DNA from 4 places in the Paenibacillus sp. ICGEB2008 genome. Region 1 is predicted to be linked to each of the others. Evidence: a T-box and tRNA genes for the amino acid it is inferred to sense, from the RefSeq annotation. Region 1 holds a T-box; the other regions hold tRNA genes.
The links. A T-box is a leader RNA that pairs with one kind of tRNA and senses whether it is charged. The one in region 1 lies ahead of leuS (leucine--tRNA ligase), so its partner is inferred to be a tRNA-Leu.
Positions count from the first base shown of each region.

Region 2: it encodes a tRNA-Leu, which carries the amino acid that the T-box ahead of leuS (leucine--tRNA ligase) is inferred to sense. The anticodon was not compared.
Region 3: it encodes a tRNA-Leu, which carries the amino acid that the T-box ahead of leuS (leucine--tRNA ligase) is inferred to sense. The anticodon was not compared.
Region 4: it encodes a tRNA-Leu, which carries the amino acid that the T-box ahead of leuS (leucine--tRNA ligase) is inferred to sense. The anticodon was not compared.

Region 1 is NZ_AMQU01000026.1:214,688-217,829, reverse strand. It holds gene C400_RS0121765 (class I SAM-dependent DNA methyltransferase) at 1-436, shown strand, start outside; gene C400_RS0121760 (tautomerase family protein) at 509-898, opposite strand; T-box leader at 1,078-1,336, shown strand; gene leuS (leucine--tRNA ligase) at 1,398-3,142, shown strand, end outside.
Region 2 is NZ_AMQU01000004.1:106,405-109,546, reverse strand. It holds gene C400_RS0102010 (carboxymuconolactone decarboxylase family protein) at 1-263, shown strand, start outside; gene C400_RS0102005 (hypothetical protein) at 399-935, opposite strand; tRNA gene C400_RS0102000 (tRNA-Leu) at 1,158-1,242, shown strand; gene msrA (peptide-methionine (S)-S-oxide reductase MsrA) at 1,459-1,971, shown strand; gene C400_RS0101990 (divergent polysaccharide deacetylase family protein) at 2,100-3,035, shown strand; gene C400_RS0101985 (N-acetylmuramoyl-L-alanine amidase) at 3,010-3,142, opposite strand, start outside.
Region 3 is NZ_AMQU01000004.1:183,381-186,522, reverse strand. It holds gene C400_RS0102430 (GNAT family N-acetyltransferase) at 1-373, shown strand, start outside; gene C400_RS0102425 (N-acetyltransferase) at 476-910, opposite strand; tRNA gene C400_RS0102420 (tRNA-Leu) at 1,290-1,374, shown strand; gene C400_RS0102415 (NAD(P)H-dependent oxidoreductase) at 1,467-1,997, opposite strand; gene C400_RS0102410 (winged helix-turn-helix transcriptional regulator) at 2,195-2,551, shown strand; gene fabV (enoyl-ACP reductase FabV) at 2,767-3,142, shown strand, end outside.
Region 4 is NZ_AMQU01000007.1:631,265-634,406, reverse strand. It holds gene C400_RS0107540 (glutathione peroxidase) at 459-944, shown strand; tRNA gene C400_RS0107535 (tRNA-Leu) at 1,093-1,175, opposite strand; gene C400_RS0107530 (urease accessory protein UreF) at 1,438-2,175, shown strand; gene C400_RS0107525 (Rha family transcriptional regulator) at 2,461-2,682, shown strand; gene C400_RS0107520 (helix-turn-helix domain-containing protein) at 2,799-3,142, opposite strand, start outside.

The DNA.
Region 1 (3,142 bases):
TTCTTTTTGCGATTGCCTGAATTATTTACTTGAGGAAGAAGATATCATTTCTACTTTTCGCAGAACGTATGCTGGTCTGAAGCCTGGTGGAACCTTTCTGTTTGATGTACATCATCCCCAGACATTTTTGCGTTATGATGAAGAACAACCATTCGTACTGGATGAACGCTCTATTTCGTATATCTGGACATGCGCATTGGACACTCCCCGTTGTGAAATTGAGCATCATCTCAGTATCTTTGCGAAAGCAGAACATGAAGGACGCGATCTGTACCAGCGTTTTGAGGAAATTCATGTACAGCGTGCTTATGATCCAGACTGGATGAAGGCAGAATTGTCCAAAGTGGGTTTTCGTGATGTGAAGGTATATGCAGATTTTGAATGGGTAGAAGCAGCAGATGACGCGGCGAGACTTTTTTATGTCGCTGTAAAATAGCTAGGATTCATTGAGCTAATATAGAAAAAGAAAGACGCTTTTCATGAAGTCATGAAGGGCGTCTTTTTGCTCTCATATATTCACTTTATAGTTCAGCTGAAGTTCATCACCCGGTACACCCCGAATGCCCCAATTCTGTTTCGAGGTTTCAAATATAGTAATTTCAAGATCCTGTGGAGAAATACCCAAAAGATCGTTAATTCTTTGAAATAACAGATTGATGAGTTGCTTCTTAGCTTCTGTCGTTCTGCCTTCGAAGATACTGATTTCAATAATGGTGTATGCGTCGGAGCGACCATCTGCATATATAAAATCTTCATGATTCATAGGAAAAAAACGATGAAGCCTCTTGTCTGGAGGATAATTGAACGCATCCACCACGGCAGAGTGAATCACCTCTGAAAGTTGCTTTTTGATCGGATTTAGCTTTTCTTTTGTCCCGAAAATTTTAATCTGTGCCATGTCTCCACTCACCTTTCTTATCTCATCTCAACTTGAACCATTGCAACTTGGAGTTATTATAAAACATTCGTATTCATGTGTCATGGACAACTAGTATGAAGATGGCGCTTCGTATCAAATGTAGTCCTTATTTGACTTTTTTCGCGGTTTTCAATATAATAGTGCCATTATTAACGGTTAAATAATCGCTGATGAGGAATAGTAGTTTTGTCTGGACATGTAGAGAGCCGGCGGGTGGTGCAAGCCGGTTGACAGTGCAAAGCGAACTCACCTCGGAGATATGCGTCCAACGCAGGAAAGCACCTATATAGGGGTCAGTATCCTGTTATTAATACGCATCGGATCACCTCCGTTATCAGGTGCAAAGGGAGTAGAATGCGAAGAACGCTTTCTGCTAACTAGGGTGGTACCACGGGAATATAACCTCTCGTCCCTAGCGCTGACACGCTACGGGATGCAGAGGTTTTTTTGTTGCATACCGTTTGAGGAGGAAAAGACAATGACAGACACACAGCCGAAGCACGGCTATCAACCGCAAAGTATTGAACCAAAATGGCAGAAATATTGGGATGAGAACAAAACGTTCCGCACTGGGGAAGAACCGGGTAAACCGAAGTTTTATGCTTTGGATATGTTTCCGTATCCGTCTGGAGCTGGTCTGCATGTAGGCCACCCGGAGGGATATACAGCTACAGATATTGTTTCACGTTATAAAAGAATGCGTGGCTACAACGTACTGCATCCGATGGGTTGGGACGCCTTTGGTCTGCCTGCCGAACAGCATGCGCTGGATACAGGCGAGCACCCACGCGAAATTACGGTGAAGAACGTAAATAACTTCCGCCGTCAAATCAAATCACTTGGCTTTTCATATGACTGGGATCGTGAAATCAGCACAACTGATCCTGATTATTACAAATGGACACAGTGGATTTTCATCCAGCTGTACAAGCGTGGCCTCGCTTATGTAGCTGAAGTGCCCGTGAACTGGTGCCCAGCACTGGGAACGGTACTGGCGAATGAAGAAGTAATTGATGGTAAGAGTGAGCGTGGCGGTCATCCGGTTATCCGCAAACCAATGCGTCAATGGATGCTGAAAATTACGGAATACGCCGATCGTTTGCTTGACGATCTGGAGGAACTGGACTGGTCCGAAAGCATTAAGGATATGCAGCGGAACTGGATTGGTAAGTCTACCGGGGCAGAGGTTCATTTTCCAATTGAAGGCTATGACGAACAACTCACAGTATTTACAACCCGTCCAGATACATTGTTCGGTGCAAGCTACTGTGTGCTGGCCCCAGAGCAGGAATTGGTGGATATGATCACTACACCTGAGCAAAAGGACGCTGTACAACAGTATCGTGAACAAGCTGCTCGGAAAAGCGATCTGGAGCGTACGGATCTGGCCAAAGATAAAACAGGCGTATTCACAGGAGCTTATGCAGTGAACCCGGTGAACGGCGAAAAGCTGCCAATCTGGATTGCCGACTATGTACTGGCAGGCTACGGAACAGGTGCAATTATGGCAGTACCGGGCCATGATACACGTGACTGGGAATTTGCCAAGAAGTTCGGATTGAAAATCACTGAGGTCGTTCAAGGTGGAGACGTGGACAAAGAGCCATACACCGAGGATGGTCCGCATGTCAATTCAGGCCTGCTGAATGGACTGACCAATGAGGAAGCTATTCCGAAAATGATTGAATGGCTCGAAGCTGAGGGTAAGGGGCAGGGCAAAGTAACCTATCGTCTGCGTGACTGGCTGTTCAGCCGCCAACGCTATTGGGGCGAGCCGATTCCAGTAATTCATCTAGAAGATGGAACGATTAAAACAGTTCCTGAGGATCAACTGCCGCTCGTACTGCCAGAGATGGACAATATCAAGCCTTCAGGTACAGGTGAATCCCCACTGGCGAATGCGACAGATTGGGTAGAAACCGTTGATCCTGAAACAGGTATGAAAGCACGTCGCGAGACAAATACGATGCCGCAATGGGCAGGAAGCTGCTGGTACTACCTGCGCTTTATTGATCCAAAAAATGATAAAGAGCTTGTGTCCAAAGAGAAACAGCGCGAATGGATGCCTGTTGATCTGTATATTGGCGGAGCAGAACATGCGGTTCTTCACTTGCTGTATGCCCGTTTCTGGCACAAAGTGCTGTATGATATCGGCGTAGTGGAAACTAAAGAGCCTTTCTATAAGCTGGTCAACCAGGGTATGATTCTAGGCAACAATAATGA
Region 2 (3,142 bases), on a different contig from region 1:
CCGAGGTAGTTCATGCCTATCATCGCTTTACCGGAGAATGCTTTCAAGCCGGCAGTTTAGATGAAAAAACCAAGCAACTGATTGCGCTAGGTATTGGCTTATTTGCCAACAATGAGGTGTGTACGTTTTATCATGTGAATGAGGCGCGCTCCAAAGGAGCCAGTGATCAGGAGATTATGGAGACCGTTGCTGTAGCTGCTGCAGTTGGTGGAGGACATGCTCTAAGTCAAGGGGTTACCCGTGTACAGAAGGCGTTACATTAAAGCGAATCATTCATACAGATAACTTATAATCGTAATAGCGGACATAGATTGATCTCAACAAATGATGGTTATGAAAAGAAGCTTCCGAGCACAGTTAGTGCCTGCGGAAGCTTCTTTTTGCGTGTAGTGCGGGGATTATGCTCTTTTACTTGCAGCAAAAGCAGCAGGGCGAGGGGATTTATGCTTGTAGGCAGAAGAGGATGCAACCCAACTTCGCCCAACAACGCGTAGGGGTTTGGGGGTTGAGTTATTGGGTAATTCGGGGTGATATTTCTCTGGTAAAGGTAGAGCTGCCGTATGAGGCAAAGAGGTAGGGAGCCCCAAATAAGCTCGCATTCGTTCATACATTTCTTTGCGGAATGCGGACATAGGCATACGGAACTGTTCTTTGACGCCTTTATATATATAGGTGGCGTGAGCGCCGGAGTGGTTTTGTTGGATGTCTAGAACACGAATGTGATACTTCTTAAATTCATGTTTGATTTCAGATAGCAGGATTCCGGTACGATCTATTCCTGCGTTAACCATTTCGACATAAAGATCAGGGGTTTTCAGCACGCCGCTTTCCTCAAGAATTAGGCTGTCACGCTCAAATACTTTTTGTATAAAGGTAAGGAGTAGATAACTTTTCACAAGAGAGCATGGATGCTGAGTAGTATCTGAAGAGATCATTACCATTCACCGCCTTAGGGAAATGTGATGATAATTCATAGTCATCGAAGTGAAAGAACATAAGTTCGTAGGAACTCATATTCTTATATTATCGTATTATTCCTTTTTTATCAAGAATAAATAAAGAAAAATAAAAGGTTTGACAACTTTATTTGAGCATGGTATGATCTATCTTGTCGCTAAGAAAGATTGATTCTTTTGAAATAGACGACAAATATATATGCGGTCGTGGCGGAATTGGCAGACGCGCACGGTTCAGGTCCGTGTGGGCTAACCCCCCGTGGAGGTTCGAGTCCTCTCGACCGCATCCATTTAGAAAAGGTTTATAGAATTGCTCTCGTAGCAGTTTTATAAACCTTTTCTATGTTTCGGAGTTATTGCAGATTTCCTAGGAACAGGAAGGACAATATAAGGACTTGAATTTTATTCAAGTCCTTGAGCAATTCTTTTATAAGTTCAATTTTTAAGATATGATAGAAAGTAACACGTTTTATGATGAAGCTATTGAAAGGTTGGATGGAAGATGGAGAAAGCAACTTTTGCAGGTGGGTGCTTCTGGTGTATGGTGACTCCGTTTGAGGAGCAGCCGGGGATTCATAGTATTGTCTCAGGCTATACTGGAGGGGCGATTTCCGATCCGACCTACGAACAGGTTAAAACAGGAACAACAGGGCACTATGAGGTGGTGCAGATTACGTTTGATCCTGAGCTGTTTCCTTATGAAAAGCTACTTGAATTGTATTGGCCGCAAACAGATCCTACCGACGGAGAAGGTCAATTTCAGGACCGAGGCACACAATATAAACCTGCCATTTTTTATCATACGGAGCAGCAACGTGAGCTTGCACAGCAATCCAAGGAACAGTTGGTACAAAGCGGACGCTTTGATAAGCCAATTGTAACGGAGATTCTTCCGGCTTCGATTTTTTATCCGGCAGAGGATTATCATCAGGATTATCACAAGAAGAATGTGAAACATTATAAGGAAGATCGAGCCCAATCCGGTCGTGATGAATTTATCGACAAAAACTGGTAAGCAGCTTTAATATACGTCATTATGCGCACTTCAAGGCAGATCAGAGATTATATCTCAGATCTGCCTTGTACATATTTAAACGGTTTTACTCACACAATGAAGGGACAGAGAAGGAGGCTGACCCGCAAATGAGTACACGACGGAAACTGCACATGAGAAATATAATAAAAAAGGCTTTAAAAGCATCACGCAGCCGGAAGGATTCGTCTTATGCGCTTGCACACCATGCAAGATCTAGAATGCAAATAATTGTAGTGCTTTGTATTTCAGTCTGTATGTTATTTATGATCTGTAAAACTGCTGTTGCCGAAGCAATAGACCAGCAGAACCAGCAGCAAAAAAGGGTTGCTGTCATTATTGATGATTTAGGGAACAATATGAAAGGTACCGAGGAGATTCTAAATTTACCCGTAAAAATCACCGTTGCTGTCATGCCCTTCCTGCCAACAACCAAACAGGACGCTATGGAAGCGCATAAGCGTGGTCATGATGTTATCGTCCATCTTCCAATGGAGCCCAAGCAGGGCAAGCCTGAGTGGCTTGGACCGGGAGCAATCAAGGCTAATATGACGGATGAAGAAGTACGCGCCAAGGTGACAGCAGCAATTAAGGATGTTCCTTATGCCATAGGAATGAACAACCATATGGGCTCCAAGGTCACCTCAGACAAGCGCATTATGTCCGTCGTTCTTGATGTTTGTAAGGAATATGGACTATTTTTTGTTGATAGCCGTACTAATTATTGGTCAGTGGTGCCTGAACTTGCCGCTAAAAAGGGAATGCCACCGGTGCGAAATGATGTTTTTTTGGATGATGTTCATACACTCGCTCATGTGAATCGGCAACTTAGTAAAGTGGTCGAATGGTTGGCAGAGCACGATACCTGTGTAACGATTGGACATGTCGGCGTGTCCGGCATGTATACCTCCTCAGGGCTTCATTCATCGGTCCCTAAATTAAAGGAGCATGCACAATTTGTCGGTATTAGCGATCTGGTGCGTGATGTATGGGGATGGACAGGAGACCCAGCCACGAATACTACCATGCCGTCAGATGCGCAATAATGCCTTCGGCAATAGCTTCAGCAATCCTTTTTTGACCGTGATCCCCGGAAAGCATGGCTCTGTCCTGCTCGTTGCTGATAAATCCGGTTTCCACTATTACAGCGGGA
Region 3 (3,142 bases), on a different contig from region 1:
GCAGGGGAACATAGTGGCTTTTTTGGCAGGTTGGGAATTCGCGCATTTTCGGTTTGTAGAGCATATTGCGGTAGATTCCCGTATACGAGGTGGCGGATTAGGCCAAAAGCTTATGGGTAGATTTATATCGCAGTCTGACCAACCGGTAGTGCTGGAGGTTGAGCCTCCAGTGGATGAATGGTCACGGAGAAGAATTGGTTTTTACGAACGAATGGGATTCCATCTGAACCATTTTGAATATGTACAGCCCCCTCTAAGAGAAGGACAGACGGATCTGCGGCTTCAGATTATGAGCTATCCAGGTGCGTTGGCTGAATCGGCGTTTGCTCCGTTTAAAGAGACTTTATATACCGAGGTTTATGGGCTTAAATAAGAGACTAGACAGTAGTAGATAAAAGTAAAAGGCTCTGCTTGTTCCGTATGGATACGGAAGCGGAGCCTTTGCTCTAAAAGGCTAGAGGTGCCTTCATTGTTGTTAATGTTTTGTCCATACCATCACAAATTCCTTCTCATCAGTTTCAGCATCCACAGATTCCTCTTGAATCGCAAATCCATTTTTAGTATAAAAGTTAAATGCTTTCGTGTTGGACTGGTACACTTTTAGCTGAATCTCATCATGCTGCTTCTTAACCCAATCTAATAGTAATTTGCCATAGCTTTTTCTTTGAGAATCAACCCGTATAAACAGAGCAGCCAAGTATCCGTCCATCATGGAAATGAAGCCGCCGATCGTATGGTCATCTTGTATGATAACGTAGTTCTGAGCGAGGGGAAGGTACTTGTTCTCCATCTCGGCAGCTTTAGATGTCCAATACTCCCGAGCAATAAAATGGTGGGCTTCTACGGAAGCGTCCAGCCAAATGGCTACCAGTTCTTTCAACTCTTCTACTTTCGCAGGTCTAATCGACATTGTAACGCCTCTTTTCACAATATGTAATCGTATCTGTAGTAGAGTATGATGTTGAAATAAAAAAGACCGTCCGTGGACGGTCTTTCTACCGTGGCGCTTAATTAAAGCCTTGATCCGTATCCCGCGCCTCCGTCAACTCTGTAAATTAGAGAATAACGGACCGGGTAAGGGATACGCTCAACATATGATTATTGATGTTGACGCACCTCCTTTCCTGATGCGTTCATCTTACCATATCTGGTTGGTGATATCCAGTGATTTTCTTATATTTACTAGCATTATTCATAGAAAATATAATATAAATCAGCTTGCTTTTAAGCTCTATTCAAGATATAATTTTAATTACGGCGATTAAAGTATCGCCATCAATACATAGTATGCGGTCGTGGCGGAATTGGCAGACGCGCACGGTTCAGGTCCGTGTGGGCTAACCCCCCGTGGAGGTTCGAGTCCTCTCGACCGCATTATACCTAACAATTACAGGTTCTTGGATTGGCTGAATGCCTCCAAGAGCCTGTTTTTATATGGTTAAGATGCGTGCTATTAAACAGCCATTTTATTTATGCTGGAATATATATTTAATATAATCTTTTGCACTCTGGTTAATGTCTTCATCACTTGCTTGAAACGAGGCTCCGAAGACAGCGAAATAGGGTAATGTTACGGCGCCCACATGTACTGCGCTTGCTTTAAAAGGGGCTATAACTTCATCTACCGTAAATGTAACGGAACCAGTAGATAAGTAGTTTTCTTTTTTATCGCCAATCGACATGGCGATCCCTAGCTTCTTTCCTTTTAACTTATCACCTTTTGAACCATAAGCCCATCCATGGGCAAAAACATCATCAAACCACTTTTTTAATAGAGGAGGGTAACTATACCAGTATAAAGGGAACTGAAATATGATATTGCTGTGTGCTTCAAGTAACTTTTGTTCTTTCAAAACATCAATATTCCAGTTGGGATACTCTTTATAAATTTCATGAATTGTAATTTCATTGGAATATCGAAGCAATTCTTGTTTCCATCTTTGATTTACTCTGGAATTTTCAATATTCGGGTGTGCTAAAATTACGAGAGTCTTCATTATAAATCACCTTTCTTACATCGCATCATTTGCTTTTTGTGGATACGTATTATTATTCTGTAGGCTATAAAAAAAGTAAATACACACAATAAAGTAATATAGTTACTTGAAAGTGTGCATGGTACTTAGAATGAAGATATGTGATTATAAAATGAATTCGATAAACTTAGTTATTTTAGTCTTGAAGAGGTGGTCGTATGAAACAATATAATTTAGGCATAGAAGCAACACTGGAGATCATCGGAGGTAAGTGGAAATCCTTAATCATATGCTTATTAATGTCTGGTAGAAAGAGGACCAGTGAATTACAGCGTAGTATTGCAGGCATTTCTCAAAAGGTTCTTATACAGCAACTTCGTGAACTTGAGAAGGATGGGATCATAGGCAGACATGTGTATAATCAAATGCCTCCAAAAGTGGAGTACTATATAACGGAATATGGAATTACAGCAAATGAAATTATTGATTTAATGTGTACCTGGGGAAGGACTAATATCAAAATAAGACAAGAGAAAGGAGAAGATGTGATATTGCTAGAAAATAAGTCCAAATGAATATTGGAGTTAAAGAGCGCTGTAGACTATGATGTTTACGGCGATTTTCTTTTTGGCGTAGAGTCGCAGTTCGGGGATATCTGTGTCATAGTATTTGATCGTTTACCTTCAAGACCATGTTATATGTTGAGCCGCAAGCTGATTTGTAATATAGTTATGACTGGACAACCATTCCATCAATATTAAATGAATGCCAAAGTAGGGGGACCCTTGCAATGATTATTAAACCGAAAATTCGTGGTTTCATATGTACGACTGCGCATCCTGCAGGATGTGCGGCTCACGTTAATCGTCAAATCGACTACATCAAAGACAGCACGGGATTACAAGGAGCTAAAAAGGTACTTGTGATCGGAGCATCCACAGGTTATGGACTGGCTTCCCGCATTGCTGCGAGCTTCGGTATGGGAGCTGACACCGTAGGAGTATCCTTTGAACGTCCTGCTTCAGAGGGGCGCACGGCTTCGGCAGGCTGGTACAATACAGTGGCCTTTGAAAGAGCAGCCAGAGCGGCTGGCTACATAGCGGAGAGCATTAATGGAGATGCTTTTTCCCATGAAATTAAGCAGGAGACGTTGAAGCTGGTCAAAG
Region 4 (3,142 bases), on a different contig from region 1:
TTGTTGCTTCATTGTTGTTAATTTGAAATTACGTCTTGAATCATACACCCGTGCAAGGAAGACTGTAAAGCTCAACGGCAAGGCTATAAATCACCCTTTAGAGCATAGAAGATTAAGGATAACGCTTACAACCAACCTATGCTTCTCGTATCTCTCTAAAACTCTGTATTTCACCCCTTTTTGAAAATGAAAGGCATGTCAATATTGGCGTAGGGTATGGTACGGTTGCCCTTTATTATAAAAAAGAAAGAAAATGCGCTATATGTACTAGATAATTATCGAATGAAGCCTTTTTTATGAGAAGAAACACCTCAATTTGCTCCATTTGAAGTGCGATTTACCGTTTTGAACAAAAGACGATTTTACAATGCACAATGTTTGTAGACTCTTCTGGACTTGCAACCCCTTGTTGAATTGTTCACAATTTAATTGTAGAATATTGAATTAGGAGGGATATCATGAGCGTATATAAATATGATGCACAGACCCTACAAGGGGCACAAATTCCGTTATCCACATACGAAGGGAAAGTTCTTCTTATCGTGAATACTGCCAGCAAATGTGGGTTAACCCCCCAGTACAAGGCGCTACAAGAGCTATATGACCAGTATCATGAACAGGGGCTCGAAATTTTGGGATTTCCCAGCAACCAGTTCGCCAAACAAGAGCCGGGTTCCAGCGAGGAGATCTCCGGGTTTTGCCAACTCAATTACGGAGTGACCTTTCCCATGTTCGCCAAGACAAATGTTAACGGTGATCAGGCACATCCTCTATTTCACTACCTGACCCACACTGCTCCAGGCGTATTAGGCTCCAAAGCGATCAAATGGAATTTTACTAAATTTTTAATTACACGAGAAGGTAACGTATTTAAGCGTTATGCGCCGCAAACCACTCCAGACAAGCTTGTAGGAGATATTAAGAAGCTTTTGCAGAAAAACTGACAATCTTTATGCACTACAGTCAACGAGCGGTCCGTTGTCCATACGACCGCTTCTGTGACGGGAGGATATGACGAAAAGTATTTAACAAAAAAGCATCCCTTCACGTAAAACGTGTCAGGATGCTTTTTCAACTGGGTACTGCATATAATGCGGTCGAGAGGACTCGAACCTCCACGGGCGTACGCCCACTACCCCCTCAAGATAGCGTGTCTGCCATTCCACCACGACCGCATGTCATAATGTATTGAGGCAACAGATTTATTATACTCTCTCAGCAACAATTTGTAAACAAGAATATTATAATTATTTTAATGTAACTTTACATAACATATATAAGCAATAAAATTATTTAATTTGACATAATTGAGTTCGAAGTGTAAATATATATTACATAAATATTTGAATTATTATTATAAAAATAAGATTTGAGTCAAATAACATCACACAAATATTCACTTCAAGGAGGCGAACCGTCCTGTATAAAGGTAACCGGTTGCTAAACTACGCATTATTGTTGGACCCTTCCCTACCTATTGGTGGTTTCACCCGTTTCTACGGATTGGAGGAGCGTTTCCGCGCTGGACACCTGAACAGTCTACAGGATCTGAAACATTACATGCGAGACGATTGGTATCCTCAAATCACAACCCTTGACGGCATGGCCATTAAAAGTCTGTATGCAGCCATCCAGCAGAATGACGGTTGGCGGATCGCCCTTATTGATAAAATGCTGCACGCCCAACATCCTTCCTCGCAGCATGTAAAAGAGTCGCGACTTTCTGGCCAGCGACTGCTCAAGCTCACCAAGGCTCTTTATCCTTGGCTCGCATTTGACCAACTGGAAGACACACTCACTCAATACAATGCAATTGGCACACTCGCTACTGTCCACACTTGGATTAACTCCCTCCTCGGAAGCGATATAGAACAGACCATTCACGGCTATTTTGCCACAGCGGTATCCTTCTGTATCGAAGATGCCTTCAGACTACTCAATCCTCCTTATGAGGAAAAAAGTCCTCTTATCGATCATATGACCAGCGAGTTGCTTACCACCTGGAAGACGATTAACAAACCTACGCCAAGCTCATATCAGCGCCATCTTTTCCACAGCCATCGGACCAGCTCCTACATCACTCAGCCACCCTATATGAGCCATAGCAGCCAATTGAATGCATCCAGACCCTTTTCCTCCTCCGTCCTATTTAAACGCCTTCCAGCATCCCTCTGATGCGTCGTTTACCAATCTAGCAGTCACAATAAAAATACTCTGCCCTTTTCTCAAGCGGCAGAGTATTTCATGTATCCCAAATTCACACCAATAACAGACCATAGTCGGATTATTTTCACTTTTTGCACTTAATTAAGTAATTATTTTAACGAAATGCCGTATTTAAGATTGTATAAACACGTATAAAAGTGTATCATAGTTTTAGATGGTTAATTCTAACATGTTTACTGATGATTATTATATCACACCAATTATTCCGTAAGAATCCGTAAGGGGCGATTTCTCTTGAACAACAAAATGCCTGTCACCTCCTTCGGGTGGGCCATCAAACAAAGGCTTGTCGAGCTTCGGCTGGATCAGAAAACATTTTGCGAGACACATAATATTCCGCCTTCACGCTTGTCCAATCTGATTCACGGCACCCGCAAAGCACAAAGGTACAGAAAACAAGTTGCTGCAATTCTGAATATCGACGATAACGATTATAAGGAGGCAACACCACACTAAATCCAACAAGCATTTCAGCATCCATCGCGTCGCCATATTATCAGGAAACCAAATAAACCCGTAAACCGAACCCTCAGTTCGTTTTACGGGTTATCACCCAGGCGTTTAGCCATAGATTATTCAAGTTTTGTTTTGTCCTTCTCTCTTTTTTGCTTACGGTACTTCGCAAATTCAACGTATTCTAAAATAAAGTTCTGTTCTTCTGTCTCAAGATCTTCAGCCTGGCAATTCAGTGGCCCCATCACCCCAAAAAAATAAGCAGCCTTCTGCTCCTGAAGCACGCCTTCCCCTGGCTTAATCCCTTTCATCAACCAGTCGAGCGATACATTAAAAAAGTCCGAAATCTGAATCAAATGGGCGGTACCTGGCGTTGTTTTTCCCCTTCTCCAATCACCGAGATTCCCTGAGCTAATTTTAAGCTTTTCACAAAATGCCTTCTTGGTCATTCCTCGATCCTTAA